Regions from separate parts of the Alistipes ihumii AP11 genome, predicted to be linked through region 2. Evidence: riboswitches for the same ligand, from Rfam matches in the RefSeq annotation. Region 2 holds a riboswitch; each other region holds the start of a gene.
The links. Region 2 has a riboswitch for cobalamin ahead of NQ491_RS10585 (ABC transporter substrate-binding protein). Riboswitches for the same ligand answer to the same signal wherever they lie in the genome.
Positions count from the first base shown of each region.

Region 1 (4,302 bases), 1.1 Mb from region 2:
CTATCTGAAAGCCTATCTCGCCGACCGCTTCCCTGCCGCGCGATGGCTCGAGGTCAACGACCGCTACGAGTTGATCGGCCCCGACCGTCCCTGAGCGGGAAAGAAGCGTCTTAAACAGGACGGGCATTTTCATACGGGCCGCGGGTCGGATATTTTCTCGAACAGGCGACGAGCAGGGCTCGGCACATTGCATTTTCCGGGCGGCCGTCGCAAAAGCAATGAAACGCCGCGATCGCTGCAAAATCAGATATTCCATTGACATAGAGCGTTTAGAGCTTTCGTCCTTTCATATTCCATTCAAGGTGCGGAACATTTCAATCGCGATGCGGGATGGACGATGATGCGGAACGGAATAGCTGCGGCATCCCGTAATGGAATCCCCCTTATCATACGATAACCGAGCGCAGGATAGCCAAGGCTTTGGACCCGACGGACGCGAGCCCAACGGGAAGAGGAAGCCCAAGCGCACTCGTTCCGACCGGTGAAGGCTCGTGCACACGGCGGACAAGAACACGACCGAGATGGCGTTTGTCATCGACGCGATGGATATTCTGCACGAGGGGAAAATAGACTGTTTTTGTATTGCCGCCGGCGACGGGGACTACACGATGCTGGCCCAGCGTATACGCGAGGCCGGGCTCACGGTGCTCGGCTTCGGAGAGGGCAAGACGCCGGAAGTGCCGGTCGCCTCGTGCCGGGAGTGCCGCTATGCCGGGCAGCAGCAAGGAGTCGAGCCGGAGCTGCTGCCGAGCACGCCGGAGCACTTTATCCGCCGAGACATGCCTCTGTTCGAGAAGGCGTTCGAGACGGCCGCCGCAGGGAAAGACGAGGCGCCGTTCTCGCAGGTCGGAACGGCGCTCAAGAAGCTGATGCCCAAGTACCGCATCAAGCGCTACGGCCGCAAAACGCTCGGAGAGCTGTACGAGAGGCTCGACCGATACGAGCTCGTCAAGACGGAGAAAGGAGGGGCGGGGGTGGTGAGAAGGAAAAACGACCCCTAAGCTACCTTTTGCGTCTGAATTATAGAAAAGCGGACCTCCAAACGTGCTTCTTGCCATAACTCTAAAACTTTTAGTAATAATACGTTAGTCAGACTTATTTGTTGTCGTGAAAACCGATGCAATAAACTGAAAATCAACACATTAAAAACAAAGCCCCCCCCAAAAAAAAGTCGCGGTAACGATTTGTAACGCAACTCTTTCCGAACTATGCCTTTTCGTGCGGTCAAACCGCTCGCTTACCTCCGGTGCAATATCGCTAAAACATTATCGGCGTGCGTTTTATACTCTATTGTTCCTGTCCTGTTTTTTTAAGGGCTCCGAAGCGGAGGCCTGCTTTTCAAAGAGAAGAAGTCACTTTTCCGGATTCAGGGAGATACGAGGGCTACAGAAAATCGAAATATCATGTAAGTATTGCAGCAATACAGGTCGATCTCTATCGCCCGGACTGAAATCATCGGATATTTTCACCCGTATTCGCCGTCCGATCAAACGTTCTTACTACCGGAAACCCGACAGGCAGGCAGTCGTCTGTCGAAGTATAAGATTTTACCCTAACCCGGATGCGAATAATCCGAATCTTAATATCTTTGCGGCCGGATCGGTTTCAGGAACATTTCTCCGTCGTCCGGATGAAAAGGGCATCGGCGGAGGAAGTCCCGGAAAGTCCCGCCGCCGCGAAGTTCCGTTCAATGTCTCGAGATCAATCGGATTGCCGCCGGCCCCGAGACAGGGAAGGCTTCGAGAAAAGAGTCCGGCCGGAAAACCTGCCGATTCACCGAAAGGCCGTTCTCGCCCGAAGGCATAGGAGGGGAACGGCATGCGACCGTTTTTTAGTTCGATAAAAAACGGGAAGTCCGCGAAAGGAACAGACCGCGGAGAGGTTCGCCGCCGCACGACGCCGCTTTCCGAGGCATGGCCTCTCGCCGACGGCCGACCGTCACGGACCGACATACGTTTTTTGCTCACTCTCAATGGAAACAACGACTATGGAGAAGACGCAACACTCGGAAAAACTTCTGTTACGGAAGCTCGATCTGCTGCTGCGCACGGGTAAATTGCTGATGGAAAGCGCAGCGGACACGAGCCGCATCATGCGCAATATGAAACGCACGGCCGCCTACCTGGGGCTGCCGGACGAGCATCTGCACATTTACATCAACTACAATATGCTCATGGTCAACCTGAGCGACAGCGAGCATTCGTTCTCCAAGTTCCAGCGCTGCGAGAAACACGGGATCAACATGACGGCCATTTCGGCCGTCAGCAAACTTTCATGGCGGGCGATCCGGGAAGACTATTCGCTGGAAAGATACGAGGAAGAGCTGGAAAACATCCGGAGCAGGAAACGCAATTACACCTCTTGGCAAGTAGCGGTCGGTGCCGGGTTTGCCTGCGGCGGATTCTGCATCCAGTTCGGTTGCGACTGGCCGGCATTCCTCTATGCTTCCATTGCAGCCATTCTCGGATTCCGCCTGCGGGCCGTACTCAACGAACTGGGTTCCAATCATTATATGAACATCGCCGTCGCCGCATTCGTTTCCACTTTGCTGGCATGGGCTTCCGCCTTTATCTCGACGCTCGATCTGCCCGCCCCTCTTCATACGCTGTTCCACTCCGACACGCCGTGGCATCCGTTGATGGCCTGCGCCCTTTTCATCGTGCCGGGAGTCCCGCTGATCAACTTCGTCAGCGACATGCTCGACAGCTATGTACAGATAGGCATTACGAGAGCCGTCAATACGCTGCTGATCGTCGTCGCCATGGCGTTCGGCATCGCCTTGGCCATCCATGTCTGCGGAATCGACAACTTCGTGAAAGACCTGAGTATGACGCCCCATCACACCTATCTCGAGTTCGCTGTCGCCGCGGCCATATCGGCCGTCGGATTCTCCATGATCTTCAATATTCCGCGCCGCCTGCTCTGGGTCGTAGCCGTCGGAGGCATCATCGCCGTCTGTACCCGGAACTTCGTCAATCTCGGGCCCAGCAATCATAACATCGGTCTGGACTGGGGGCCGGTAATCGGGTCTCTGGTCGGTTCCGCCCTGATCAGCATAATCGTTACGAGGGCCGTTCACTGGTTCCATACTCCCCATCACTGCCTCTCGATTCCGAGCGTCATTCCGATGATTCCGGGCGTGCTGATGTATCGGGCGCTCTTCGCCTTCATCGACATGAGCGGTGTCGTAGGCGAAGTGACCATCGCGATGAACAATGCCATTCAGGCTTCTCTCATTATTCTCTGCATCGCTGTCGGGGTCGCCATTCCGAATATTTTCGCGCGCCGCTGGATCGCTCCGAAACGTCAGAAACAATTGAAGCGACTGATCGAGGAGCGCAGGCAGCGCGGCAAATTCGTCGATCTGACCTATATCGACTGACCTTATCCCGCATTCCCGTTGATCGGCGAGCTTCCGCCCCCATATCGTCCGCCGAACGAGCCCGCTTGCGACCGGGACCGGACCCCGCGCCGATCCGGATACGATCCCCAGCCCGTATTTTCGAATGCCTCGGCTAGATCGCTTCGTTTCGGAGAGGCCACGACAAAAAACAAGTTGCGCTTACACGGCCGGTATTCATTCTTGTGAAAAACGGCGGCGGTCCAAAAATACTTTGGCAACCATTCAGAACATACAGGCCCAATCTTAACGGGAACAAGAACAGGACATAGAGGAGATATCGGAATAAATACCCCGTTCACCTTATAGGAGAAAAACACCTCTCGGACGGTCATTCCTATTGTGTGAGACCGTCATACTCCTTCGGGTCGGGACAAGGATTTTCCTACGGAAAATTTGAAACGGACAAAACATATCCGCCTAATATTCAGCACAGGATATATAAAAGCCATTTTCGCGACATTTCGCGTTTTGAAAAGGTCGTCGGAAACGATTGCCGTTCTCAGATTTGTCTATTAAGAAATCAACAAGGTCCAACGAGTATAATCCAGACCAGTGCGAGTCACGAAATCGCAACCATATTCCGGCAAAGATTATCAAACCGACACGGACAGCATATAATTTTACGAAATATCGCATCAAATCGACCGCTCCCGCACGGACGACGAGCACGAGGCCGAGTTCACGGCGGACTGCCGTCCTTACCGTCTCAACCCGCGCCAACGGGATACCGACGCGGGAAAACCCGCAAGCATCACAATGTTTCACCCGCGTCCCGCGCATGGATCTCGTCGTGCCGAAACCTGCCGCACGGGTCCGCGAAGCTGCGGCGATACCCAAGTTCGTCTACGAGCGGACAGAAGAATAATCCGCCCCCGGTCTCAGGGGAAGCCGGCGGAGAC
Region 1 covers NZ_CP102294.1:926,170-930,471, forward strand. Annotated here, with positions in the region: gene bioD (dethiobiotin synthase) at 1-94, shown strand, start outside; gene NQ491_RS03695 (NYN domain-containing protein) at 522-1,001, shown strand; cobalamin riboswitch at 1,584-1,787, shown strand; gene NQ491_RS03700 (threonine/serine exporter family protein) at 1,988-3,382, shown strand; gene NQ491_RS03705 (RNA-directed DNA polymerase) at 4,282-4,302, opposite strand, start outside.
Region 1: it holds a riboswitch for cobalamin, as region 2 does, so the genes downstream of both, NQ491_RS03700 (threonine/serine exporter family protein) here and NQ491_RS10585 (ABC transporter substrate-binding protein) in region 2, are expected to answer to the same signal.

Region 2 (4,302 bases):
CCGACCGTTCCCCCGAGCGACAACATGACCAAAGCCACGCCCAGACTGGCTCCGGAATCGATTCCGAGCACCGACGGACCGGCCAGCGGATTGCTGAACACGGTTTGCAACATCAGGCCCGAAACGGCCAGTGCAGCGCCGGACAGCAGAGCCACGACCGCCTGCGGCAAGCGCGACTCGAGCACGATATAGCCCCACGAAGGCTGCGAAGCCTCTCCGCCGGTCAATACGGCCCACACCTCGGCGAACGGTATGCGGACCGATCCGAGAAACAGGTTGGCCGCCCACAACAGCACGACGGCCGTCACGGCCCAAAGAACCGAACGGGCAGGACGAATACTCATGGCTCCAACGGCTTGAAGTATCGCAACTCGTATCCGGGCAGCAATTCCGGATGGAAAACCCCGATCAGATCGCGCAGCAGGCGGTCGGGATGGATCGGCGTCTCCTCGAAATAGGACGATTGTCCCAAATGGCAGGCATAGACTCGGCCATTCTCGAATGCGGCGAACCGACGGTAAGGCTCGTAGTCGCGGCGAAGGCCGTCGTAAGTCAGCGGTTCGGCCGAATTGTACTTGATCAGCCAATAATCGGCCGCGCCGCCCTTCTCGAATACCTCCTCGAAAGAGAGCGGAATCGACCCGGCACTCGGATCGTCGGCCCAAAGGTAATCGGCTCCCGCATCCCGAAACAGACGAGCCATATAGCTTCGGCCGCCGGCCACATACCACACGGCTCCGTACTTGCGTTCCGAAATCACGGTAGGCCGCTCGGAAACGTTTTCGGCGAGCGCGCGCAGCGAATCGTACGCGCTCTCGGTCGCGCGAAACAGCTTCTCGGCTTCGGTCTCCCGACCGAAGAACAACCCCAGCAAACGAATCCACTCGACCCGGCCCATCGGCTCCGCCTCCATATAGTCGGCCAGCTCGAGCAGCGGAATACCCGACTTCTCGACCCGGCCGTAACCCGTATTCTCGAACGGAGAGACGAGCAGCGCATCGGGCGAGAGCGCGATCATCCGCTCCAGATCGGGCGACGAGGCCTCGCCCAGATCGGCGATCGTTCCCCGCTCGATCCCCTCGCGGACGAACGACAAGTCGATATAGCGCGACTCGCACACGCCGGCAATCCGGTCGGCTACGCCCAGCTCCTCCAACATGCCGCAATGCACGGCCGAATAGACGACGACCCGCTGCAACGGAACCCGGACGAGCGTTCCCTCGGGCAGACTGTCGGGCAACGGAGCCGATCGATCGACCAGCACGTAGCGTTGCAACAGCCGCGTCGTATCCCACGGATCGACTATATCGACCAGCGTACAACTGTCCGCATGCCGGACCGTGAAGACGGCGGCATAGGCGGTAGAATCGGATTCTGTCGCCGTAGCGGCCGTAGCGACGGGCCGGCAGGATGCCGTCCCAAGCGCTATGGCCAACCATGTCAGGCCGATTTTCCAGCGATTTTTCATATCGAAGACAAAATTAACATAACGATCCGAAATGCCAACTTCCCCTTAGGCAGAGGCGCGCTTTCGCCGCTTACGGACTCTCCTTTCCAGGAAAAGCCGTCTCTCGGGCGCGTGGGTCCGGAGTCGGAACCGGATATTCCCTCTTCGCTTGAAATGAGAACAGATGGGGGCTATGGCATCCCCCCATCTGTCGCTCATCAGGGAAAACCGACGCTCCGAGGCTCCCCTATGCGGCACGGTGAAGATCGCCGGCACGAAAAGAGATCGTCCCTTCTCCTCGGGCAAGAAATATCTTGAAGTGAAAGCAGGCTCCGGAAAACCCGGAAAAACTTGCATTCCGCTTTGGACCCGAAGCATCGATGCGCGGGAGCAAGGGCAGGTCTTCTGGCTCGTCTCGCCCCGGGCTGTCTTCCCGCCCCCGGAAGGAGACAGTGACTGTTCGGATCGCCCGACGCATGGAAAGAGACTTACAGCTGCGGGTACAGCTCCGGATTCCGAGCACGGCTCTTCACCGGATTCCCTATTGAGGCTTCTTCGCCGAGGCGAAACGCCACCCTTACCCGACGAGACAAAGTTAAACACTTTTTTCTATCGGACAACCTTTTCGACGACCGATTTTCATCCGCCCGGCGAAACGCCGGCACGAGGGAACGCTCTCCCGAGCAGCAAGGCACGCGCAGTCCGGGCATGCCCGGACTGCGACGAGCCGAACCGCTCCATCATTACCATGCCACTCCATCGCCGCTTATTTACTCTATCGTACCGTTCTGTCGCCCCTACTACCGGATCCGAAGTCTTCCGAGCCCGTCTCGTTCTGCCGGAGCGAATCCCTATCCCTGCCCAACCCCGCAACAAGCATCGGCGGACAATAGCCGCCCGGACTTACCGGCTCCGTACGGAAGACTTCGCCGGCGAAAACCGCCGGAGCCAAGACGAAACGAACGACGCACCGGCCGAAAACGAGAATCGACCGATCAAACGAAAGCGGCAAGCCCCGGTGAGGCCTGCCGCTTTCGTCAGGGGCGAACCCGCCCCGTACATATTTTTACATACCGTACGCGAGCAGCGAGATCTGGTCGTACACGACACTCAGGATACCCAGCAGCAGAATGCCCGCGCTACAGGCCACGAGGCTCACGCGCGTATAGCCGTCGCTGCGGAACGACTCGATCGGCGTATCGTTTTTGTTGATGAACATCGCCTTGACCACGAGCAGATAGTAGTAGAGCGAAATGATCGTATTGAGCAGCGCGATCAGCACCAGAATATAGTAGCCCTGCTGGGCGGCTGCGGCGAAGATGAAGAACTTGCTGAAGAAGCCCGCGAAAGGCGGTATTCCGGCCAGCGAGAACATAGCCAGCGTCATCACGAGGCTCAGCTTCGGATGCGTCGCATAGAGGCCGTTGTAATCGGCTATCGTCAGCTTGCCTGTCCGGTTCTCGATCACGCCGATCACGCCGAAGGCGGCCAGATTCGACACCATGTAGACGAGCACGTAGTACACGAGCGAGGTCATGCCGAGAGCCGTCCCGCCGATCACGCCGAGCATGATGTAGCCGGCCTGCGAGATCGACGAATAGGCCAGAAAACGCTTGAGATTCTTTTGGCGGATCGCGAACAGGTTCGCCAGCGTGATCGTCACGACGATCACGCCGTAGAGAATGCCCTGCCACTGCGCGGCGATCGGAGCGAACACCTTGATGAGAATCGTCATCAGCACGAACACGGCCGATCCCTTGGATATAACCGAGAGATAGGACGTAACCGGCGTCGGGGCGCCTTCGTAGACATCCGGCGTCCACTGATGGAACGGCACGAGCGAAATCTTGAAGAACAGCCCTACGGCGAAGAACACGAACGCCATGATCTGGAGCGGCGAACCGGTAACGGTCGCCGGAATGTCGTCGAAATAGAGCGTTCCGGTCGTACCGTACAGCAGCGACATGCCGTAAAGCGACAGGCCCGAAGCGAATACCGCGTTCAGGATATACTTGGCTCCCGCCTCGGCCGACTTGTGCCGGTACTTGTCGAACGCGACGAGCGTCGCCATCGGGATCGAGGCCGTCTCCAGACCGATGAAGAAGAACAGGAAGTTTCCCGCCGAGATCATGAAATACATGCCCAGCAGCGTGGTCAGCGTCAGGAAATAGAACTCGCCCCGCTTATGAACGGTCGACTCGCCCGCGAGCCATCCGCCGGCCTGCATCAGCACGATCAGCGTTCCGATGTTCAGAATACTCTTGACCACGCTCATCATCGGCGTGTACTGGTACATGCCGCCGAACGCTTCGCCCGCAGCGCCGGGAACGAGATTCAGCAGCGTATGGACACCCACCAGCACGCAGGCTACCGGCTGAAAATAGCGCAAAGCCTTCTTCGAGGCGCACAGGTCGTATAGCAACAGGACGACTATCACTGCGATCAGCGACAGCTCCTCTTTCATCATCAGAAAATTGCTGTAATCCATAACGAATTATCGGGTTAATTGTTCAATAACGGGGATCAGGCTGTAACTGATCATGTCGGATACCCACAGCGGAACCATGCCCAGCCCGGCGATGGCCACGATCAGCGTAGCTACCGAGAAGCGCTCGGAGAAAGTCGCGTCGGTCAGCTTCAGGTGCTCGGGATTCTGCACCGCGCCGTAAAGCAGCTTGCCCACCATGCGCAGCACATAGACGGCCGTGATGACGATCGACGTCGTAGCCAGAATCGTGAAGAATCGGTGGAAAGTGTCGGTATGCTCGAACGATCCGACGAAGACGGTCATCTCGGCCACGAAACCGCTGAGACCCGGCAGGCCCAGCGACGCCAGTCCGGCGATCACGAAGCAG
Region 2 covers NZ_CP102294.1:2,619,186-2,623,487, reverse strand. Annotated here, with positions in the region: gene NQ491_RS10590 (iron ABC transporter permease) at 1-344, opposite strand, end outside; gene NQ491_RS10585 (ABC transporter substrate-binding protein) at 341-1,468, opposite strand; cobalamin riboswitch at 1,826-2,041, opposite strand; gene NQ491_RS10580 (NADH-quinone oxidoreductase subunit N) at 2,514-3,935, opposite strand; gene NQ491_RS10575 (complex I subunit 4 family protein) at 3,942-4,302, opposite strand, start outside.

Region 3 (4,302 bases), 230 kb from region 2:
GGACGGCTTCGTTGCTGCGGAGCCGGACCGTGATGATGGCGTCGCCCGTGCTATGCGCCGTTACGTTGCCCGAGTCGTCGACGGTCGCCACTCCGGAATCGGAGCTGCTCCATGCGAAGTCCGGCTTTTCCGTCGCGTTTTCGGGCATAACCGTGACGGTCAGTTGCACCGTCTGTCCGATCTGTACGGTTTTCGTCTCGGTGATCGAGATACCCGTGATCGGAACGTTCGCCCCGTCGTCTTTTGAACAGCCCGCGAGACCTGCCGCGAGCATGAGTGTCAATGCAGTAAGGATTTTATTCATTATCGCAGTGTATTGCATGGTGTCGTTTGCCTTGTGAATGGATGTTCGGTTCCGTTATTCGGCGAAGGAGTAGGTCGAAACGATGCCGCCATCGCCTGCGACTTTGCCGATTCGGGACTCGACGCCGGTCATTCGGGTACCGTCGCTTATACGGTATACTTCCGTATAGACGTGATAGAAATCCGTCGTAGGAACGTAGAGCAGGCCATCGGGAGTGGCGGTCATGTATTTGGCCAGCGATCGGCTCGTCGTGGCGAAAACGCTCGTTTTGCCTGTTTGGCAGTCGTACCGGTAAATCTGGGTGGCCGAATATCCCTCTTGTTTGATGAACAGCTCGTCGCTTGTCGCCGAGGCGCATGCCATGCAGCCGTACAGGCCGTTGCCCACGCTGACCATCGGAAGCCCCTCTATCGCCAACGTCCGCTCGGTCGTCGCATAGGTCTGCGGATCGATCGTCAGTACCGACGCGGAGGAAGTGGCTGTCGTTCCCCACATCCAGAACGGATTTGCCGTCTTGTCGATTTTTCCCGCCACTACGGCGTAGAATTTGCCGTCGCGGCCCTTCACGACGTCGCAGACCTGACGGTCCTCGTCCACGTCGATCGTCCGGATTACCTGGTCGGTTTCGGTGTCGATCACCGCGATCTTGTTACCGTTGCCGACCATGATGTATTTCCCGTTCTTGACCATGTGCGAGTAGCACGGGCCGTCGACGCCGACCGCACCGTATGTGGCGTCGATCGTCGTGAACGTATTCATTCCGTCCGGAGCGACCTTCAGCACGCCGATGCCGGTCTGGTTATTGGCGTTGCTTGAATTATACAGTACATAGAACTTGCTGGTGTCGATTACCTGCAGATTGTAGATTTCCGATGAGGACTGAAGCGTGGCGGGATCGAAGCCCTCGGCCGTAATGATTTTTTCCTTCTTGAGCGTCTGGGCGTCGCAGGCGATGACGGCCGAACGGTTGGACTGGTTATTCGGAATCAGGATATAGAGCTTGTTGTCGTAAATGCTCAGGTCGTTGATTCCGTTCGTGCTGCCCGTACTTTCGCCGTTGACGGTCGTATACAGGTTATCCTCGTAGAACGTTCCCTCGCCGCTCGGATCGAAAAAGCCCAGTCCGCCGGCAGTCGAGCCGAATATCCATAACCCGTTCTTGTAGGGACCGTTGAAATTGACCGTAAACGCCGAGTCTTCCGACGCGATCCCGTCCAGATTGACGGCCGAAACGGTAACGGCCAGCGATCCGCTCCGGTCGGAGACCGGAATGTCCAGCGTCGCGCCGGTAGCGGTCTCGACCGTGTCGCCGTCGATCGTCCATACGTAGCTCGCTACTTCGACGTTCGATACCTCGACGGTCAGCTTGACAGCCGTTCCCACGGCCACCTCGACCGGGTCGCTCAGCGCTTCGTCGTTGCAGGAGATCGACGCGATGACGGGAGCCGGATCGACTACCTGCAACTCTCCGATCTGTTTGGTCGTGACTCCGCCGTCGGCGTTGTAAAGATTGACCGAAATATCGTACGTGCCGCGCTGCGCAGGCGTGAAGTCGAACCTAACGCTTTCGCTTTCGATTTTTTCGTTGACGATCCATTCGTAGCGGTCGATCGCGACGTTTTCGCACTCGACCGAGAAGCCGACGGTCTGGCCCGTCGTGATTTTCATTTGGCCTTCGGTCGCGCCGATGATCTCGACCTTCGAGACTTCGGGCAGCGGCAGCGAGTCGTCCTTCGAGCACGACGTCAGCACGAGCGCTGCGGCCAGAAAACAGAACAGTAGCTTTTTCATCATTGCTGTAAATTTGGTTAAAAATGATATGGAGATTTTACAGCAAGCGATGTACGGGTGAGAAATACCCTCCGGAAAGATACGCGCCGGCCGGCGCGCGACATCGAATGATTACCACCCATAAACCGCAGGCAAGTAAAATCCGTTCGCTCAGGCAGGTCTTCTGACTCGTCTCTGTTTTAAAGCCTTCCCGACGACAGCGGCGCCAGTGACATAAATTTTAAAACTTTTTGACCCTGCAGAAGACGCTTCTTCCGGCGCAGGGCAGAGACATACAGCAGCGGTTACTGTTGCCGATTCGCACGGCATTCCCTATTAATTCCTGCTCGGCGAAGCGGAATTCGCCGTCTCGGAAACCATTGCGAGGCAAAGATAGTATTTTTTCGGAGATATTTCATTTTTAGTCCGATATATTCTTCTTTTTCGGACAACATGTGCGGCGGCATTCCGTTGCCGGACCGGTCTCGGACCGCTTGTTCGGAAAGGTGGTTTTTTCCCTTTCGGGTTGCGGAACGTTCGGCGACGGCTGCCCGTGCGATCCCCCTCTCGGCGGTTTCAGGCTTTTGCGCTATACGGAGAAGATTGCGTCCGCCTCGGCGGCAGATTAGCACGGGATTTGTACGGAGCGTAGAGACGGCGGAGCCGCCGGTATGACCGGGTGAAAAGTTATCGCTTTCCGCCCGATTGAGCGGAAACGAATATGGGAAGACGCGAAGAACTCGAATACGAAATAGCCGAGATGCGCAAGCGGATCGACCGCGCGCCGGAGAATACTCCGGACGAGGTATTGGAACTGTGGCACCAGCAGCTCGACAGCGCATGGTTCGAACTGAACAACCTGTACGACGACTACGAAACGGAAACCGAGTGATTCGTCCGTTCCGTCGCAGCGTTTTTTGCAAGGACCCTGTTCGCCCGCCGTCGGATACGATCATCAAAAAAGGAATTATGGAAAATCAAACGCACTCCGTGCCGAGAATCGGGGAGAAAGCCCCCGCCTTCACGGCTTCGACAACGCAGGGGCCGATCCGGTTCCCCGACGATTTCAAGGGCAAATGGGTCCTTCTTTTCAGCCATCCGGCCGATTTCACGCCGGTCTGCACGTCCGAGTTCATGACTTTCGGGGCGATGTCCCGCGATTTCGAAAGGCTCGGATGCCAATTGATCGGTTTGTCGGTCGACAGCCTCTCGAGCCATCTGGCATGGCTTCATACGATTCGCGAGCGGATCGAGTTCAACGGCATGAAAAACGTCGACGTGCGCTTCCCGCTGATCGACGACGTTTCGATGCACGTCGCTACGCTGTACGGTATGATTCATCCCGGCGAGAGCGGGACGAAAGCCGTCCGTGCCGTATTCTTTATCGATCCCGACGCGGTCATCCGTGCGATCATCTATTATCCGCTGGCGCTCGGACGCAATTTCGACGAGCTCAGACGAGTGCTCGTCGGGCTTCAGACGATCGATCGTTTCCATGTTTCGCTGCCGGCCGACTGGCGGCCCGGCGACGAGGTCGTCGTACCGTCGCCCGGTACGATGGATGCTCTGGACCGTCAGGAAGAGCATCCGGCCGATGGCGTGACGTGCCACGACTGGTTCTTCTGTACGCGCAAGCTGACCGAGGAAGAGCAGCAGGAAATGGCGATCGGCTGAGCCGGCCGGCTTGGGGCGGAAGCCGTTCCGGGATCGGCTCGTTCCGACGAACTTTCCCGTTCGGCGGGGAATGTCTTTCCCGAAGATTCTGTCCGTATCTTCTTATTTTGCCGCCTTGGGCCGCATCGGTCCGAACCCGGCGCATGGCTTAGTCCGTTTTATGCTCCGTTGCCTGCTCCCTCCCGGATTGGGGACAGTCCGGGCCCCGAGCTGCGTAACCGGTCTCTTCCGGTATGCGGGCGGTGCATCGTTCCGTACTCTCCGGGGACGGAAATGCCGAGCGGTGCGGGATCGGACGACTGCCGACCGATCGTCGTTTCTGGAGGTCAGATCGGCTGGCCGGCCAGATCGTCGGGAAACATCATTCTCCGTTCCCAGTCCACGTTGGGCTTGACGATCAGATAGACCCTGACCCGCGTCGCTTTCGGCCTGCTTCCCTTGCGCTTGAACTCTATGCAATAGCGGACGCCCGGCTTGGCGCAGACGTTATCGAGGCGCAGGGCAGTGAAGTCGCCGGGCTCGAATTCGTATTCCGATATGCTGAACGGTCGGGG
Region 3 covers NZ_CP102294.1:71,202-75,503, forward strand. Annotated here, with positions in the region: gene NQ491_RS00305 (Ig-like domain-containing protein) at 1-304, opposite strand, end outside; gene NQ491_RS00310 (DUF5074 domain-containing protein) at 359-2,098, opposite strand; cobalamin riboswitch at 2,232-2,471, opposite strand; gene NQ491_RS00315 (hypothetical protein) at 2,796-2,966, shown strand; gene NQ491_RS00320 (peroxiredoxin) at 3,044-3,748, shown strand; gene NQ491_RS00325 (hypothetical protein) at 4,075-4,302, opposite strand, start outside.
Region 3: it holds a riboswitch for cobalamin, as region 2 does, so the genes downstream of both, NQ491_RS00310 (DUF5074 domain-containing protein) here and NQ491_RS10585 (ABC transporter substrate-binding protein) in region 2, are expected to answer to the same signal.

Region 4 (4,302 bases), 220 kb from region 2:
CATTTTCAGCCCGTCGCCGCGACGGTCCCACGAGGCGACCGCACGCAGCGTCGTCTCGTCCTGCGTCGAGCGGGCCTGTCCCTCCTCCTTGTAGTCCACCGTCAGCATCGGGATGCCGCGCCGCGAATCGGTGACCCAGGCCGCCAGCCCGAAGCGATTCCGCTCGTCGGGCTGATAGTAAAACTCCTGCAACAAGTGAAAATCGCGGTACGAGCAGTTCTTGTTCCGCTCCATCGGATAGACCCATTGCCCGTCGATCTGCTCGTACTTATCGTAATTGCGATACTCGAAATCGTTGTCGGAGGTCACGTAGCATACGCGGGTCGAGGACTCGAACTTCCGGGTGCCGTAGGTGAAACGCAGGAACTCGTCGTAAGTGTCGAAACTGCTGATGCCTTGAATGAAGTGCACGCCGGCTCCCGATTCGCCCAGCGGTTTGGTCCCCAGCGTGATCGCCCCCCCCAAACCGCCCCCGGACACCCCGACCGAACCGGCTCCGTGATAGAGGCTCGCCTCGTCGATGAAATAGGAAGGGATCAGCGAGAAGTCGACCATGCCGAGCATGGGCGAATTGATTTTCATGCCGTTCCACGTCACCTGCGTATGCGAGGGAGCCGTGCCCCGGAACGAAGCCGTCGCCATCGTTCCCCGGCCATACGACTTGATGAATACCGGCGTGCTCTGCGACAGCAGGTCGCCCAAACTGTTGGTCACGTTCTGCCGCAGCGCCACCGAATCGAGATTCATCTTCGTCACTCCGATGTCGGCCAGACGCCGCCCGGTCACAACGGCCTCCTTCAGCCGAATCGTGCGCGAGGAAAGAGGCTCGGACGCCTCGGGAGACTCGCAGACGGTCCCGTTCGCCGCCCTCAGGGAGGCTGTCGTCAGCGTCAGCGCGGCCGCCAGAGCGGTCCTATACAGTCGGTTCATAGCGATCGTCATTTAAAACAGAAAGCCCCGGGGATGATGCCGACTTGAAAACTGTCGAGCAGCCCGCCCCGGGCCGAGTAACGGAAAACCCAGCCGGGCTGCACGTAATCGAGCGCATCGGCCAGATAGACCTCGGAAGTCCGGGGATCGACCGTCAGCCCGTACCAGTAGTTGCCTGTCATATTCTCCAGAAACGGCTTTTCGGGCAGCGATTCGGAGCGGACGTCCATGCGCCAGACATGATCCTTGATAAAATACAGCGTATCGCGCGTGCCGTTCAGACAAACCTCGGACGCCCGGTCGCCGAACCGGAACATGAAAGCCCTATCGACCCGCTGGGTGGCGGCGTCGATCCGGTAGAGCCCCGGCGCCTCCTGTCCGTAAGGACTTCCGGGATAACCGCCGTCGGTGACGGTCCATATCTTGCCGAAACGGTCCAGCGCGAGCGAAGTGGGTTGTTTGCCGACCTCGATGTACTTGACGACGCTGTCGGTGCGCGTGTCGATGACCAGTATCTTGTTATCGTACGACCAGCAGTTCGTGAAAACGAAGTCGCCGTACTGCACCATCTGCTCGGTCGACGGCTGATTCTTGCCCGGAATCTTCACGTCGATGCGGCCGGTGATTTCGAACGTTTTCGGATTGATGATCGTGATGTGCCAAGCGTACAAGTCGGTCACATAGGCCTTTTCGTCGCTCAGGAAATGGATGTAGCGGGGCGAAAGCAGTCCCTCGATCATTCCCTTGAGCTCGAACGTATCGAGATCGATGACGAATATGATGCCCGAATTGTTGACGACAACATACCCCAGCCCGTTGCGAATCGCCATCGACTGGGCCACATCGCCCAGCTTGATCGTATTCGTGCGACGGAACACCTCGTTCTCCACCCGCATCGAATCGATGTCGTAGTAGGACAACGAAGCGTTCCCGTACATGAAATTTCCTTCGTTGGTAATGAACAGCCCCCGGCCGTCCGCACCGATCTTTTCGGGAGCCCGAGCCCCGTAGTCCATGCAGGACGTCACGATCCCGAAAGCCGGAAGCAACGCCAATAGCGCGACAAGGATTCTTCTTTTCATAATCGCCGTACATTATCATACAGCACGGCCACAGGGGAAACCGGTCCGCAGAGAAGCTCCGGACGGATTACCGGCCCATACACCGCAGGCTGTAATCGAAACGTGCCGGGCCGGTCTTCTGACTCGTCTCCGCTCCGAAGCCTTCCCGGCCCAAAGGCCAGTGGCATCCGTTCCGGAACGTTTCGCTTCTGCCGGCCACCCGGACCGAAAAGAAGCCGAGACATACAGCAGCGGTAACTGTCGCCGATTCGCACGGCGTTCCCTCATTCGTCTCCCGGACGGTCCGCCCGTCGGGATCGAGCCTCGACACGTTCGCAAAGATAGCGAATATATCGGAACAAAGTACCCCCAAAAGCAAAAACAGCCCGGACGAAGAGCCGATTCGACCGAGACGGGAAAGTCCGCAGCCACTTCCATACGCTCCGGAATCCCGCGAGCGGCTCGCGTCAAGGACCGCCGAAATCGCTCTGCCCAACGCTATTCTTCGATGAGCGTATCTTACGAGCCGATTCGGGACAGGAGCGGACGACGGCAGGCCGTTGCCCCGTTACTCACGGAAGCCGCCCGACGTTCGATCAATACCACAGGCTTTGCATCCGGGGAACGGAAGTCCGCACGGAAAAAAACGGACATTTTTCCGCAGGGCAATCGGCTGGGAATCTTTCCCTGCACGGCGGCAAGCCGGCACGAGCAGCCTGCAAACGGCGGGAAACGGACAAAACGGCTCCGATTTTGCATCGCGTCCTACCGGACCTCTTTCAACGGACGGAAAGCAAGCCCCCACAAGGAAGCAATCAACGAAAAACAAAAGATTATGGAAAAAAAGCAATCGACCGCACTCGAAAAAGCGGACACGGCCACGCTGACGCTCAGCATTCTGTTTGTCGTATCCATTCTCTGCACCATCCTTTTCTCGCTCACAGCCTAAAAGAAGCGCCCTCTCCGGCGGCCGCCTATCCTCAACGGCAGGCGGCCGCCATCTTTTTACATTCCAGCCGGTATTCCGCATACATCCGATTCTTTCAGGCATTTCGACAAGGGAAACGTACCGGCCCAGCCCTCGCAAGCACAAAGACTGAAAACAAAAAAGCCCTTGCTCGGGATGCAAGGGCTCGATGCTTAAATAAGCGGATTTGAATTTGGTCGGGGTACCGGGATTCGAACCCGGGACCTCCAACTCCCGAAGCTGGCGCGCTAACCGGGCTGCGCTACACCCCGAACGAGTTCCGCGTTCGAACATGGCCTCGGGCCACTTCCGTTCAAACGCGGTGCAAAGATAATAAAATTTACGTCAAAAATGCAACTGTTCGGGAAAAGATTTATTCGACTATCCGCCGAAACCGTTCGGTTGCAGGCGCTTCCCGTATCGCATAAGCCTCAGACAATCAATAAAACCACCTGACGAAACGCCCGGCAGCGCTGTCAAGGCAAAGAAAAAGCCGGCCGCAGCCTTGCTCCTACGGCCCGGGTGTCTTATTTTTGCTGTGAAAACCCAAATGGAAATGACCAAACGAATGCTTTACCGATCCGTACTGGCCATAGCGGCCATGGCGGGTCCCTGTCTCGCGGCGGCTTCCGCCTCGCGAGCGAACGAAACCGTACAAACCTATTGGAACGATTCCGGGGCGCGCAAGGGCCTCTATGTCGAGCGGGCGAAAGACGACCCGAACCGCGAGCCGACCATTTTCCTTGCCGGGCACAAGTACCGCGACATCGGCATGAACTGCTACGACCTGTTCAACTGCGCGCTCAAATTCACAGATGACGGACTGCGGATCGACCTGTCGGACTCTTTCGCAACGCTCGAGTTGCTCAAGAAAGAAGGGATCGGCCTCATCCGCTTCAACTGCGGCATCTATTACAGCGCCGAGCTCGGAGCCTCGTACATGACCGACCGGGACGCCTATATCGATGCGTTGCGTCAGATCGCGGCCCGCGCGCAGGAACTGGAAATCGGACTGATCCCCTGCCTGATGTGGCATTATGCCGCCGTGCCGGAATATTTCGGCGAGCCGCTCCGCAGCTGGGGCAGGCCGGGCAGCAAAACGGTAGAGTTCCTGAAAGCCTACACGACCGACATCGTCACATCCCTGAGGGAATACAAAAGCATCTTCGCATGGGAGTTCGGCAACGAGTTCAACCTGCACGCCGACCTGCCCCAATATGCCCAGCGCCATACCCAGGCCGACCCGCCCGACTGGCGTGACGTTTTCGGGACGGAAGATCCGGACTGGCGGATCAGGGGCAAGGATATCCTTTACGCCTACCGCACGTTCACGCGCATCGTCCG
Region 4 covers NZ_CP102294.1:64,063-68,364, reverse strand. Annotated here, with positions in the region: gene NQ491_RS00300 (TonB-dependent receptor) at 1-930, opposite strand, end outside; gene NQ491_RS00295 (YncE family protein) at 939-2,012, opposite strand; cobalamin riboswitch at 2,104-2,334, opposite strand; tRNA gene NQ491_RS00290 (tRNA-Pro) at 3,153-3,230, opposite strand; gene NQ491_RS00285 (cellulase family glycosylhydrolase) at 3,515-4,302, shown strand, end outside.
Region 4: it holds a riboswitch for cobalamin, as region 2 does, so the genes downstream of both, NQ491_RS00295 (YncE family protein) here and NQ491_RS10585 (ABC transporter substrate-binding protein) in region 2, are expected to answer to the same signal.